One region of the Bradyrhizobium sp. SZCCHNPS1003 genome, then DNA from elsewhere that is predicted to be linked to it. Evidence: predicted binding sites of a transcription regulator. Region 1 holds the regulator's gene; each other region holds the start of a gene.

Region 1 (4,401 bases):
ATCAACAATTTCGTCCAGAGCCCTTATGCCTACTGGAAGCAACTGGCCTGGAGCGGAGCCCTTCTCATCACTCTGGCCGTGCTCGCCCTGAACATCGGTGCACGCATTCTCGGCGCCGAGAGGAACACCAAATGACCGAACTGTCCGTCTCCGTCAGTCAGCCCAATCACGCTCTTCACGGCAAGGCGCTTCCGGATGCGCCGGCCAAGGTGACCGCGCGCAACCTCAACTTCTACTACGGCGACCATCACGCGCTGAAGAACATCAACCTGTCGCTGGGCACCAACCGCGTCACCGCGTTCATCGGCCCGTCCGGCTGCGGCAAGTCCACGCTGCTGCGCATCTTCAACCGGATGTACGATCTCTATCCGGGCCAGCGGGCGACCGGGCAGCTGATGCTCGACAACACCAACATCCTCGATCCCAAGCTCGATCTGAATCTGCTGCGCGCCCGGGTCGGCATGGTGTTCCAGAAGCCGACGCCGTTCCCGATGACGATCTACGAGAACATCGCCTTCGGCATCCGCCTCTATGAGAAGATATCGAAGTCGGAGATGGACGACCGGGTCGAGAAGGCGCTGCGCGGCGGCGCGCTGTGGAACGAGGTCAAGGACAAGCTCAACGCCTCGGGCCTGTCGCTGTCCGGCGGCCAGCAGCAGCGACTGTGCATCGCGCGCACCGTGGCGGTCCGGCCGGAGGTGATCTTGTTCGACGAGCCGTGCTCGGCGCTCGATCCGATCTCGACCGCCAAGGTCGAGGAGCTGATCCAGGAGCTCGCCGAAAACTACACAATCGCCATCGTGACGCATAACATGCAGCAGGCGGCGCGCGTCTCCGACAAGACCGCCTTCATGTATCTCGGCGAGCTGATCGAGTTCGACGACACCAGCAAGATCTTCACCTCGCCGAGTGATCGGCGGACCCAGGATTACATCACCGGCCGGTTCGGCTGACGCCGACGACATTGTCTTCAGGAGATCATCATGGCCAGTGAACATACCGCCAAGGCGTTCGACAGCGATCTGCAGGACCTCACCCGTCTGGTATCGGAGATGGGCGGCCTCGCGGAGCGGCTGATCGTCGATTCCGTCGATGCGCTGGTGCGGCGCGACATCGCGCTCGGCCAGAAGGTGGTCGCCACCGACGCCGAGGTCGACAAGCTGCAGCGCATCATCGAGGAGCGCGCCGTGCTCACGATCGCCCGTCGCCAGCCGATGGCGGTCGACCTGCGCGAGATCGTCGGCGCGATGCGCGTGGCGACCGATCTGGAGCGCATCGGCGACCTCGCCAAGAACATCGGCAAGCGCGTCGCGGCGCTGGAGAGCGACTTCCATCCGCTGAAGCTGATCCGCGGCCTCGAGCACATGACCGATCTGGTGCAGTCGCAGGTCAAGACGGTGCTGGACGCCTATGCCGCGCATGACCTGCCGGCGGCGATGACGGTGTGGAAGGGCGACGAGGAAGTCGACGCCATCTGCACCTCGCTGTTCCGCGAGCTCCTGACCTACATGATGGAGGATCCGCGCAACATCTCGTTCTGCATCCACCTGATGTTCTGCGCCAAGAACATCGAGCGCATCGGCGATCACGCGACCAACATCGCCGAGACTGTATTCTATATGATCGAAGGCCAGCAGATCATGGACAAGCGCCCGAAGGGCGACATGACGAGCTTCGCGACGACGATTCCCGGTAACTAAGAGAGACGGTTCAGACATGGGCGCCCGAATTCTGGTGGTGGAGGACGAGGAGGCGCTGACGACGCTGCTGCGCTACAACCTCGAGGCCGAAGGCTACGAGGTCGAGACCGTGGCGCGCGGCGACGAGGCCGACACGCGGCTGAAGGAGCGCGTTCCGGATCTCGTCGTGCTCGACTGGATGCTGCCGGGCCTCTCCGGCATCGAGCTGTGCCGCCGCCTGCGCGCGCGCTCCGAGACCCGGCAACTGCCGATCATCATGCTGACGGCGCGCGGCGAGGAGAGCGAGCGCGTGCGCGGACTCGCCACCGGCGCCGACGACTACATCGTCAAGCCGTTCTCGGTGCCGGAGCTCCTGGCGCGCGTGAAAGGCCTGCTGCGGCGGGCGAGCCCGGAGCGGCTGGCGACCGTGCTGTCCTATGGCGACATCGAGCTCGACCGCGAGAAACGCCGCGTGGCGCGCTCGGGGCGGCCGATCGATCTCGGCCCGACCGAATACCGCCTGCTCGAATTCTTCCTCGAGCACCCCGGCCGCGTGTTCAGCCGCGAACAGCTGCTCGACAGCGTCTGGGGCCGCGACATCTACATCGACGAGCGCACCGTCGACGTCCATATCGGCCGCCTGCGCAAGCTGCTCAATCCCGGCCGCGAGCAGGACCCGATCCGCACCGTGCGCGGCGCCGGTTATGCGCTCGATGATCGCTTCGCCAAGAGCGAGCAGGTGTAAGGGCGATGGGCGTGAGGATGAAGAAGGTGTGAGGCGCGAGCGGGCCCGATTGAGGAGATCGCGGTCCGCTTTCCGCCACGCCGCCGCCGTCTTGATCGTGTCTGCTTCGTGGCCCGTCACGATGTTTCGGTCCCAGCGGACGCCCTTGATCAAGACCATCATCATATCTCTTGTCATGCTGCTCGGCAGCCTGGCGGGCGCCACGGCCGCCGAGCTCGAAGACGCGGTCGCGGCGGCAGGCAACGGGCAGCATGCGGCGGCGATGCGACGGCTGCTGCCGCTGGCCGCCAAGGGCGATGCGCGGGCGCAGTTCGACGTCGGCTTCATGCAGGCGTTCGGCTGGGGCGTGCCGCGTAATCCGAGCGAGGCGCTGGCGTGGTACCGCAAGGCCGCCGATCAGGGGCTCGCCGTCGCGCAACATTATCTCGGCATCGCCTACGTCAACGGCGAGGGTGTTGCCTCCAACTACGGCGAAGCCAGTCGCTGGTTCAGCCGCGCCGCGGCGCAGGGTTTCGCCCAGTCGCAATACATGCTCGGCCTGATGCTGCTCGACGGCCGCGGTGTGAAACAGGACGTCGTGCAAGGCTATGCCTGGCTGGTGATGGCGGGCCGTAGCGGCGTGCGATCGGCCGGCCGCGACGTGCAGCGGGTCAGGTTGACCGAGCCGCAGCGCGTCCAGGCCCAGAGCGCCATTGCGTCCTGGCAGCCGAAACCGGAATCGGCGGATGCGGGCATTGCCACTCCGCGTCCGGAGCAATTGCTCGGGCTCGATCGCCACATCGGCGAGGTCGTCGATCCCACCTCCTGGCCGGCGTCGTCGATCGGCGTCGTCACCGTCGCGCAATACTCGAGCGGCGGCTGGTGCACCGGCACCCTGGTGGCGCCGCGCGTCGTGCTCACCGCCGCGCATTGCGTCTTCAACGGCGTGGCGCAGGTCAGCCCCGGCAATGTCCGCTTCCTGGCCGGCATGAACCGTGGCACGCCGGCGGCATCGTCGGTCGCCGACAAGCTGATCGTGGCGCCCGATTTCGTCCCGACCCGGCACGACAGATGGTCGCTCGACCGCTCGCCCGCCGATTGGGCGCTGATCGTGCTGAAGGATGCTCTGCCGTCGAAGCCGGTGGCGGTCAAGGCGCTGACCCGCGAGGAGCTCGCGGCTGCGACCACGGCCGGAACCATCTCCGAGATCGGCTATGGCCAGGAGCGGCGCTATTCGCCGACCGGCCAGCGCAATTGCAGCGCCGGCATGACCGGGGATGCCCGGCTGTTGACAGTGCATTGCCTGGCCAATTTCGGCTATTCGGGCTCGCCGATCCTGGCCGAGGTCGGCGGGGAGCCGGCCGTGGTCGGCATCTTCTCGGCGTTCCACGAGGAGACCCGGCTGATGTTCGCCGCCCCCGCGAGCCAGTTCGAGGCGGTCGTGCGCCGCGAGATCGCGGCGCAGAGTGCCTCGGCGCGGTGAGGGAAGGAGCGAGAGAGACGAGGTCCCGCCGCTGGTCATGATCTGTGCGTGACTGGATAGCGGGTTGCCAAGCGAGAGGGCGGTCCGGGAAGCGCCACCCAGGTTTTCCTGCAGCTTTCGCCTGCAGCGGGGCCTTTACCGAACTGGCCTAGCTCTTGCTATAGTCCGAGTATGACGATTGTTCCAATTGATCATCCTCGGGCCGCGCGGCTGCTGTGGTGGCGGTCGCAGCCCGGCCGCAACGTTGCGCTCGTCGGCGGGCTGGTCGCGGCCAACGCGCTCGCCTGGGCCTGGGCATTCGCGCTCTACGCCGACCGGCCCGCCATCGTCGGCACCGCGATGCTGGCTTGGCTGCTCGGACTGCGCCATGCGGTCGATGCGGATCACATCGCGGCGATTGACAACGTCGTGCGGAAGCTGGTGCAGGACGGTAGCGCCCCGCGCGCCGCCGGCCTCTATTTTGCGCTCGGCCATTCCAGCGTCGTCGTCATCGCCACCATCGTCGTGAGCCTCAT
Region 2 (4,401 bases), on a different contig from region 1:
CGGCGCGGGCGAGGTGTTCTCGGCGGCGAGGAAGTTGAGACCGAATGCGACGAGCATTCCGGCCATCGTGCCGACGTAGCTGATCAGCAGCGTCTCTGCCAGCAGCTTGATCCACTTCTTGAAGCCCCAGAACCATTCGGGCAGATTGGTCCAGACCCGCTGCCCGTCGTCGAGCGCGAAGATGCGATCGAAGTAGCTGATGAAGTTGCCGAAGTAAGTATAGAACGTCCGCAGATTGACCTCGGCACCGATGGCCGCGGCGAAGAGCACCGCCAGGAATACCATGGCGGACAGGGCAAGACGCAATCGACGGCGCGAAACGGCCCGCCGATAGGTCTCGTTCAGAGCCGCAAGCTGCTGGCTCGGAAGGATCGAAACGGCAACAGCCATCGGCTTCGTGCTGCTCTTGGTTCGGACGTGTGAGGGATTCTTCAACGGACGAGCCGGGCCCCACGGGACCCGGCTCACCATCGATGGATCGTCGATCAGGACGCCTTCTTGCGCAGGCTGTCGACGAATTTGATCAGGTCGATCGTGCCGTCCCAGTCCTTCGTCGTGGCAGGGTGGAAGCCCTTCTTCTGGCCGTCGGAGAGACGGTCGAAGGCGGCCTTGTCCTTGATCGGCGCATCGAAGAAGGCCTTGGCGATCGCCGATTTCAGATCGTCCGGCAGGTCCGTGTTGTAGGCGTAGGGGCCGTTGATGATCGGCGCCGACTTGTGAATGATGCGGAAGTCGTCCTTCTTCATCGGCGAACCGTCAGCGTTCTTCAGCATGCCCTTGGTCAGCATCTGGGCCAACGTCGAATCGTTGTCGCTCGTCCATTGGTTGGCCGCGATGTCGACAGTCCCCTGGGACAGGGCCAGCACCGCGTTCTCGTGGCTGCCGGTGAAGACAACCTTGCCAAAATACGTCTCGGCGTCGGTCACGCCCATTTTGTTGAGCTCGAAGCGGGGCACGTTGTTGCCCGACGTTGAGTTCGGATCGACGAGGCCGAGATTCTTGCCCTTGAGGTCTTCGACCTTCCGGTACGGGCTGCTCGCCTTGACGAAGAACACCGAATAATAGCCGGTGCTGCCGTCGGAGTTGATGTCGTTGGCGAAGGCATCGGTCTTGACGCCGGTGAGCCGGGCGCGGGCAAACGACGCCGAGCCATAGCTCGCGATGTGGATGTTGCCGGCGCGCTGGCCTTCGATCACGGCCGCGTAATCGTTGGCGATACGCAGCGTCACCTTCACGCCCAGCTCTTTCGAGAGATAGTTCACGAAAGGCGTCCAGCGCTCGGTGACACCCGAGGCGTTCTCTGCCGGGACCACGGCGAAGGTCAGCTCAGGATACTTCGCCTTCCAGTCCTCGGCTGACGCCGAGGCCGTGAAAGCCAGCGCAGCGACGCCCGCCAGAACGATGCGACGATTGATCATAACATGCCCTCTTGTTGCAGTAAGTAACAGGTCTCGCCCCCGCGCCATGCGGAAGCTCGAGCTTGCAGAAATCCGCGTCTCAGGCCACGGCGGCTTCGCCGAGTGCCGGCACCGTTGCCGCCGGTGCCGGATGGATCGAACCCATCACCTCGTCCGCCTCGAGATCGTAGAGCTCACGTGCGATCTGCGCCGTCAGCGCCGACGGCACGTCGTCGAACACGATCCGTCCGGTCGCCATGCCGATCAGGCGATCGCAATAGCTGCGCGCCAGATCGAGCGAATGCAGATTGCAGACGACGGTGATGCCGAAATGCTTGTTGATGCGCAGCAGCGCGTCCATCACGATCTTGGTGTTACGGGGATCGAGCGAGGCGATCGGCTCGTCTGCGAGAATGATCTCGGGGTTCTGCACCATCGCGCGCGCGATCGCGACGCGCTGCTGCTGCCCGCCCGAGAGCTGATCGGCGCGCTGCGCTGCGAGGGAGGCCATGTCGAACTGCTCGAGCGCGGACAGCGCCATGGCGACATCCTCCGCCGGCCAGAGCTGCGCCAGCGAGCGCCACGACGGGATTTCGGCGAGTCGCCCCATCAGCACGTTCGTCAGCACGTCCAATCGGCCGACCAGATTGAACTGCTGGAAGATCATCGCCGAGCGCGCACGCCACTGCCGCAGATCGCGGCCGCGCAGCGCCGTCACATCGAGATCCTTGAAGAGGATGCGGCCGCCGCTCACCGGGCTCAGACGATTGATGGACCGCAGCAGGGTCGACTTGCCGGCTCCGGAACGCCCGATCACGCCGACGAAGCTGCCGGGTGCAACTGAGAAGGATGCATTGTCGACTGCGGCTTTCATGCCAAAACGGCACGTCAGGCCATCCACCACCAGCATTGAATTCTCCAGACGCCTCGCTCTGGCCTATCGCTAGCGTCTGGATTCTACAGTTATGTGACAGCGACACCGCAGCGCCGCACTCGTCCACACGCCGGTCGCAGTCATGCAGATGTCACGCGCCTGTCATAGGGGAGATCCGACACCTTCACAGATGTAGAGAGTAGAGTCAGGACGTGAGATGGCCGGCAAGTCGCTTTCAATTGAACCAACCGTTGACCCTTCGGCCAAGCTCCAGGACGTGACGCTTGGCGCCTATTGTGAGGTCGGCGCCCGCACCATCCTGCAGGAGGTGACGATGGGCGACTACTCCTATGTGGTCAACGATTCCCAGATCACCTACACGACGATCGGGAAGTTCTGTTCGATCGCGGCGATGACCCGGATCAATCCGGGCAACCACCCGATGCAGCGGGCGACGCAGGCCCATTTCACCTATCGCGCCAGCGCCTATTTTCCAGGAGAGCCCGACGATGTGGAGTTCTTCGCCTGGCGGAGAGAGCATCATGTCCAGATCGGACACGATGTCTGGATCGGCCATGGCGCGATCGTGCTGCCGGGCCGCAACATCGGCACCGGCGCGGTCGTGGCGGCCGGAGCCATCGTCACCAAGGACGTTCCGGCCTATACCATCGTCGCCGGCAATCCGGCGCGGCCGATCAAGCGCCGGTTTCCGCGCGAGGTCGAGCAGCGGCTGCTGGATCTGGCGTGGTGGGATTGGAATCACGAGGCGCTGCGCGCGGCGCTGCCGGATTTCCGCAAGCTCGCGATCACTGCGTTTCTCGACAAATACGAGGCTGCCCTCGACGCGCGCGTCGCGGTGCGGCAGAGTGCCGCCCCATGACCGATATCTCCATCTCGCGGGGCCGCTGCCTCGTCGATACCGACCTCGTAGACACTTCCTTGATCATATCCGGCGGCGTGATCGCTGGCATCGGGACACCGGGACGCCGGTCGGGTCTCGAACTCGATGCGGAGGGGCTCACCGTGCTCCCCGGCATCGTCGACATCCACGGCGATGCGTTCGAGCGCCAGATGATGCCGCGCGCCGGGGTCGACTTCCCGACCGACGTCGCGCTGATCGACAGCGACCGCCAGGCCATCAGCAATGGCATCACCACGGTCTTTCACGCGACGACCTGGTCATGGGAGCCGGGCCTGCGCAGCGCCGACAATGCGCGGCGCCTGCTCGAATCGATCGAAGCGCTTCGCCCGCGGCTCGCAGCCGACACGCGCTTCCATCTGCGCCACGAGACCTTCAATCTCGACGACGAGGAGGAGATCTGGCAATGGCTCGCCGACCGGCGCGTCGACCTGTTCGCCTTCAACGATCACATGGACTCGACGGTGGCGAGTCTGGACAAGCCGCACAAGCGCCAGCGCATGGTCGACCGCACCGGCCTGCCCGGCGCGGAGTTCGACCGGTTGGTCGCGCGCATCGCCGCTCGCGCCGATGCCGTTCCGGCCTCGATCGCGCGGCTGGCCGAGATCGCACGCAAGGCTGGTGTCCGCATGCTGTCGCACGACGACGACAGCCCGGCCATGCGCAAGGCCTTTCGCAGCCAGGGAGTGACCATTGCAGAATTTCCGGTCAACGAGGAGACTGCACGCGAGGCCGCTCAAGGGGGCGACGCGATCGTATTCGGCGCGCCCAACGTCGTCCGTGGCGGCAGCCATACCGGGTGGACGAAGGCCAGCGACATGATCGCCAAGGGCCTCTGCTCGGTGCTGGCCTCCGACTACTACTATCCCGCGCCGCTGCTGGCAGCGTACCGGCTTGCTGCCGACGGCGTTCTTTCGCTGGCGCGCGCCTGGGATCTGATCTCGGGCGGCCCTGCACGCGCAGCCGGGCTGGCGGACCGCGGCATGCTCGCCGAGGGCCGCCGCGCCGATATCATTCTGGTCGACGACCGCGTACCGTTGCGCCCCCGCGTCGTCGCTGTGATCGCGTCCGGCCGGCTGGTCTATCTCACCGAGACGGACCGGCTGAACGCCCGGCCGGCGCATGCCATGGCGGCGGAGTAGCAAATCATGGCCAATTTTCCGCGCTATGCGATCTACTATGCTCCACCAGCAACAGCCGACCTGGCGGAA
Region 3 (4,401 bases), on a different contig from region 1:
GGCGTCCTCCAGCAGCACGTTGTCATCGTGGAGCCGCTTGAAGGCGACCAGGCCGCTGATCAGGGTTCCCGCCTTGCTCGCCTCGACCCCCGGCGTCAGCAGGAACAGTAGCGAGTTGAGATCGTTCTTCTCCGCCACGATGCGGTTCTCGCGCAGATATTGCGCGACGATCGGAGCCGGGATGCCGTGATCGGCATAGCCGCCGGTGGCGCGATCGAAGCCCGGGGTCAGCAGGGTCAGCTTGTTCGGATCGGTCATTGCGAAGCCGGGGGCGAGATCCGGAAAGCCGTGCCAGGCCGCGCCCGGCGTGAGCTGCCACAGCGCGGTATCGGTCGCGAGCTGGTCGGTCGAAATCGCCTCCCAGGCCACGTCATGGCTAGCCCCGGGATTGGCCGCATCGGGGATCGACACCCGGTCCGGCACGAACGGCTCGAAGAACCAGCGCCGCGCCGGATCCTTCTCCTTCTCCTCGAATTCCCGGCGCATCGTCCTGATCTTCTTGCGCAATTCGATTCCGAGTCGGATCGTGTCGTCCCACAGCACCTCGCCGGAGCGGCCCTTCATCATCTGCGCGCCGACGTCCAGCGAGGCGAACAGCGGATAGAACGGCGAGGTCGAGGCGTGCTGCATGAAGCTTTCGTTGAAGCGGCGATGCTCGACCCGCCGCCGCTGGCCCTTGATGTGGCGGTCCTTGACGTGGATCTGCGAGGCCTGGGAGAAGCTCGCGAGCTGCTTGTGGGTCGATTGCGTGGCGATGATGCCGGGGGCGTCGGGTCCGAGCTCGCCGAGGCCCATGGCGAAGCGGCCGGCGTAGAGCGGGTGGAATTTCATGAAGCCCGCCCAGGCCTCGTCGAACATGATGTAGTCGCAGAGATGCCCGATCCGCTTCAGGATCATCTCGGCGCTGTGGATCGTGCCGTCATAGGTGCACTCCTCGACCACCGCGACGCGGAACGGCCGCTCCTTGCGCCAGGCGTCGGGGTCCTTGACCAGCGGGTTGTCGCGGATCTGCTGTCGCAGATGCTCTTCGTCCAGCAGATCCCAGCGCATCGGGCCGATCAGGCCCCAGGGGTTGCGAACCGTTGGGATGTAGATCGGGACGCCGCCCGAAATCAGCAGTGCGCCGTGATGAGCGGCCTTGTGGTTGTTGCGATCGAACAGCACGAGGTCGCCGTCGGTGACCAGGGCCCCGAGCACGACCTTGTTGGAGGTCGAGGTACCGTTGAGGACGAAATAGGTCTTCTCGGCGCCGAAGATCTGCGCGGCTTCCTTCTGCGCGCGCAGCGCCGGCCCCTCATGGGTCAGGAGATCGCCGAGATCGAGCACGGAATTGTCGAGATCGTCGCGGAACACGGCCTCGCCGAGATGCTCGACGAAGACCCGGCCGATCGGGCTGCGGCTATAGAACACGCCGCCATTGTGCCCGGGGCAGGTCCAGAGCTGGTTGCCTTCCTCGGCATAGTCGACCAGCGCGCCGAAGAATGGCGTCTTCAGTGTCTCGGCATATTGCTTCAGCCGGCTGACCAGGTTCTTGGCGATGAAGGCTGGAGTCTCCTCCGACAGGAAGACGTATCCGTCGATGAAGTCGAGCACCTCGACCGGCAGATCCTCGAACCGCTTGCGGCGGATCAGGAGGATGATCGGGAAGTCCAGTCCGCGACGGCGCATCAGGTTGATCAGCGACGCCGTCTTGCCTTCCAGGCCCTTCTTGCCCCAATCGACGACCATGCAGCCGATCGCGGCATCCGTCTGCACGGCGATCTCGGCGTCCTCCAGCTTGCGGGCGCGCACCACCTCGAAGCCCGAGCGCTGGATCTCCTCGATGATCTGGTTGAAGCGGAGCCCCGCAAGGTCGTCGGTCTCGAACACGGGCGCGGCGAACAGGAAGGTGAAGCGGCGGAAGTATTCCATGAGAGTCTTTCGGGCTGGGTGGGCAGCCACCTGTCGTCACGTTCGATGACGCTTCGATGACAATAGGGCGCCTCACGGAGCTTGTCTCGGTCGCCTCGCAGTGGCAATCGTCCCGAACCCGAGTGATGCTGAAAGGATCCGTGGTGCTTCCCGAATGGATCAGCCTTGATTGTGTGGCGCCGTCCGAGCTCCATCGGCAGGCGGCGCTGGAACGCCAGGCCCAGTTGACCAAGCCGATTGGCGCCCTTGGGCGATTGGAGCAGGTGGCGGTCGAGCTGGCGGCGCTGCAGGCGTTGGAGCGGCCGGGGGCCGATCGGGTCCCGGTGGTGCTGTTCGCGGGGGACCATGGCATCGCGGCGCGGGGCGTGTCGGCGTATCCGCCGGAAGTGACGGTGCAGATGCTGCACAACTTCGCGGCCGGTGGCGCAGCGATCTCGGTGCTGGCGCGCAACCTCGGCTGTCCGCTGGAGGTGGTCGACGTCGGCACGCTGGCGAGCGAGCCGGTGCCCGGCGTGATCGTCGACAAGCCGCGGCGCGGCACGCGCGACTTCAGCACCGAGGCGGCGCTGACGCTGGAGGAGGTCGCGTTTGCGGCCGAAGCCGGACGGCGCGCGGTGGTGCGGCAGGCCGATCACGCGCCGCAACTCGTGATCTTCGGCGAGATGGGGATCGGCAACACGACATCGGCGGCAGCGATTGCCGCCGCGCTGCTGTCATGCGCGCCCGCGGACATCGTCGGCAGCGGCACCGGGCTCGACGCCGACGGACGGGCCAGGAAGGCTGCGGTGATTGCCGATGCGTTGGGGCGACACGGGCTCACGACGGGAGCGGCCGTCGCGGACGTCCTGGCCGCCGTCGGCGGTTTCGAGATCATTGCGATGGCCGGCGCGATCGTCGCCGCCGCGCAGCGGCGCTGGCCGGTGCTGGTCGACGGCTTCATCGTCTCTGTCGCGGCGCTGGCCGCCGTCCGCCTCAATCCCTCCTGCCGTCCGTGGCTGCTGTTCTCGCATCGCTCGGCCGAGCGCGGCCACGCCATCGTGCTCGACGCGCTCGGTGCCCGTCCGCTGATCGACCTCGATCTGCGGCTTGGCGAGGCCTCGGGCGCCGCCACTGCGCTGCCGATCATTCGGTTGGCCTGCGCGCTCCACGGGGGCATGGCCACCTTTGCGGAGGCCGCCGTCTCGGGAGCCAAGTCCTGATGCGGATCGATCTGCTGCGGCACGGGACGACAGGACGGGACGGCTATCTCGACGGCCGTACCGACCCGCCGCTCAGCGACCTCGGCTGGGATCAATTCCGGCGGCAGACGCGGAGCCTGATCTGGCACAGCGTCGTCAGCTCGCCGTTGGCGCGCGCACGTGCGGCAGCGGAGGATTATGCCCGGCAGACCAACTGTGCGCTGGACATCGATGCGGATTGGAGCGAGCTCGATTTCGGACGCTGGGACGGGCGGACGCATCGCGACATCGCCGCGGAGCCCGGAGGCGAAGCCTTGCTCGACACCTTCCATGCCGATGCTGAGGTCCGGGCGCCGGGCGGTGAGAGCTGGTCCGATTTGCAGGCGCGAGTGGCGCGCGCAACACATCATATCCTTGTCCGGCCCGAGCCTGCGCCGGTTCTCGTGGTGACCCATGGCGGCGCCATACGCGCAGCGCTCTCGCATCTGCTCGGCTGGCCGCTGCACCAGCTGTGGAGCTTACGCATTCGCCCTGGTACGCGGATCACGCTCGAAGCCGGGCAGGGCGATGATGGTGTACCTTGGGGCGAAATCGTCGAGATCATCCAGCCATGATGCTTCGTGAATTCTGGATCGCATTGCAATTCCTGACACGGCTGCCGACACCGCGGGTCGCTGAGTTACGACCGGACGATCTGGCGCGGGCGTCGGTCTGGTTTCCGGCAGCCGGACTGGTGATTGGCGCCTGTCTGGCGCTGGTCGCCCGCCTTTTTCATGATGCCGATCCGTGGATCGTCGCGCTGACCGTGCTGGTCGCCTGGATCGGGATCACCGGCGCGCTGCATCTCGATGGGCTCGGCGACGTCGCCGATGCGTTCGGCGCCTCGCATGGCAAGCCGGAGCGCTTCATCGCCGTGCTTGGCGATCCCCACGCCGGCAGCTTCGCTGTCGTCGCGATATCCCTGCAGATCGCCGCGAAGCTGGTGCTGATCGCCGAGCTGGCGACGGGGCCGACGGCCTGGGCGCTCGTGCTGATCCCGGCCTGGGCGCGCTGGGGAACGCTGGTGTGCAACAAGACGCTGCTGTCGCTGAAGCCGGGGCTGGGGGCGAGCATCTCGAACAGCGTCGGCTGGAACGTCATCGTCGCCTGGGGCGGCGGACTCGCGATCGGTGCGCTCGCCGGCGCGGTACCGACGCTGGTTGCGATTGGTCTCGTTCCGGCGGTCGCGTTCTACTGGCAATGGCGGCTCGGCGGCATCACCGGCGATTGCCATGGCGCCAGCATCGAGGTCACGGAAACGCTGCTGCTTGCC

The links. The regulator PhoB, encoded in region 1, activates phosphate uptake and scavenging genes when phosphate is short. The targets are predictions, from matches to a motif close to TGTCATNNANCTGTCAT.
Region 2: phnC (phosphonate ABC transporter ATP-binding protein) is a predicted target of PhoB. The motif match lies at 2,421-2,437, and genes of this name have one in related genera.
Region 3: QX126_RS31240 (Orn/Lys/Arg decarboxylase N-terminal domain-containing protein) is a predicted target of PhoB. The motif match lies at 1,957-1,973, and genes of this name have one in related genera.

What each region holds. Positions count from the first base shown of each region.
Region 1 covers NZ_JAUHIU010000001.1:317,091-321,491, reverse strand. The annotation lists gene pstA (phosphate ABC transporter permease PstA) at 1-135, shown strand, start outside; gene pstB (phosphate ABC transporter ATP-binding protein PstB) at 132-953, shown strand; gene phoU (phosphate signaling complex protein PhoU) at 984-1,700, shown strand; gene phoB (phosphate regulon transcriptional regulator PhoB) at 1,717-2,424, shown strand; gene QX126_RS01470 (trypsin-like serine protease) at 2,570-3,886, shown strand; gene QX126_RS01465 (HoxN/HupN/NixA family nickel/cobalt transporter) at 4,058-4,401, shown strand, end outside.
Region 2 covers NZ_JAUHIU010000025.1:19,758-24,158, forward strand. The annotation lists gene phnE (phosphonate ABC transporter, permease protein PhnE) at 1-390, opposite strand, end outside; gene phnD (phosphonate ABC transporter substrate-binding protein) at 486-1,418, opposite strand; gene phnC (phosphonate ABC transporter ATP-binding protein) at 1,498-2,307, opposite strand; gene QX126_RS30325 (chloramphenicol acetyltransferase) at 2,489-3,151, shown strand; gene QX126_RS30330 (alpha-D-ribose 1-methylphosphonate 5-triphosphate diphosphatase) at 3,148-4,332, shown strand; gene QX126_RS30335 (DUF1045 domain-containing protein) at 4,339-4,401, shown strand, end outside.
Region 3 covers NZ_JAUHIU010000028.1:7,217-11,617, forward strand. The annotation lists gene QX126_RS31240 (Orn/Lys/Arg decarboxylase N-terminal domain-containing protein) at 1-1,911, opposite strand, end outside; gene cobT (nicotinate-nucleotide--dimethylbenzimidazole phosphoribosyltransferase) at 2,055-3,110, shown strand; gene QX126_RS31250 (histidine phosphatase family protein) at 3,110-3,703, shown strand; gene cobS (adenosylcobinamide-GDP ribazoletransferase) at 3,700-4,401, shown strand, end outside.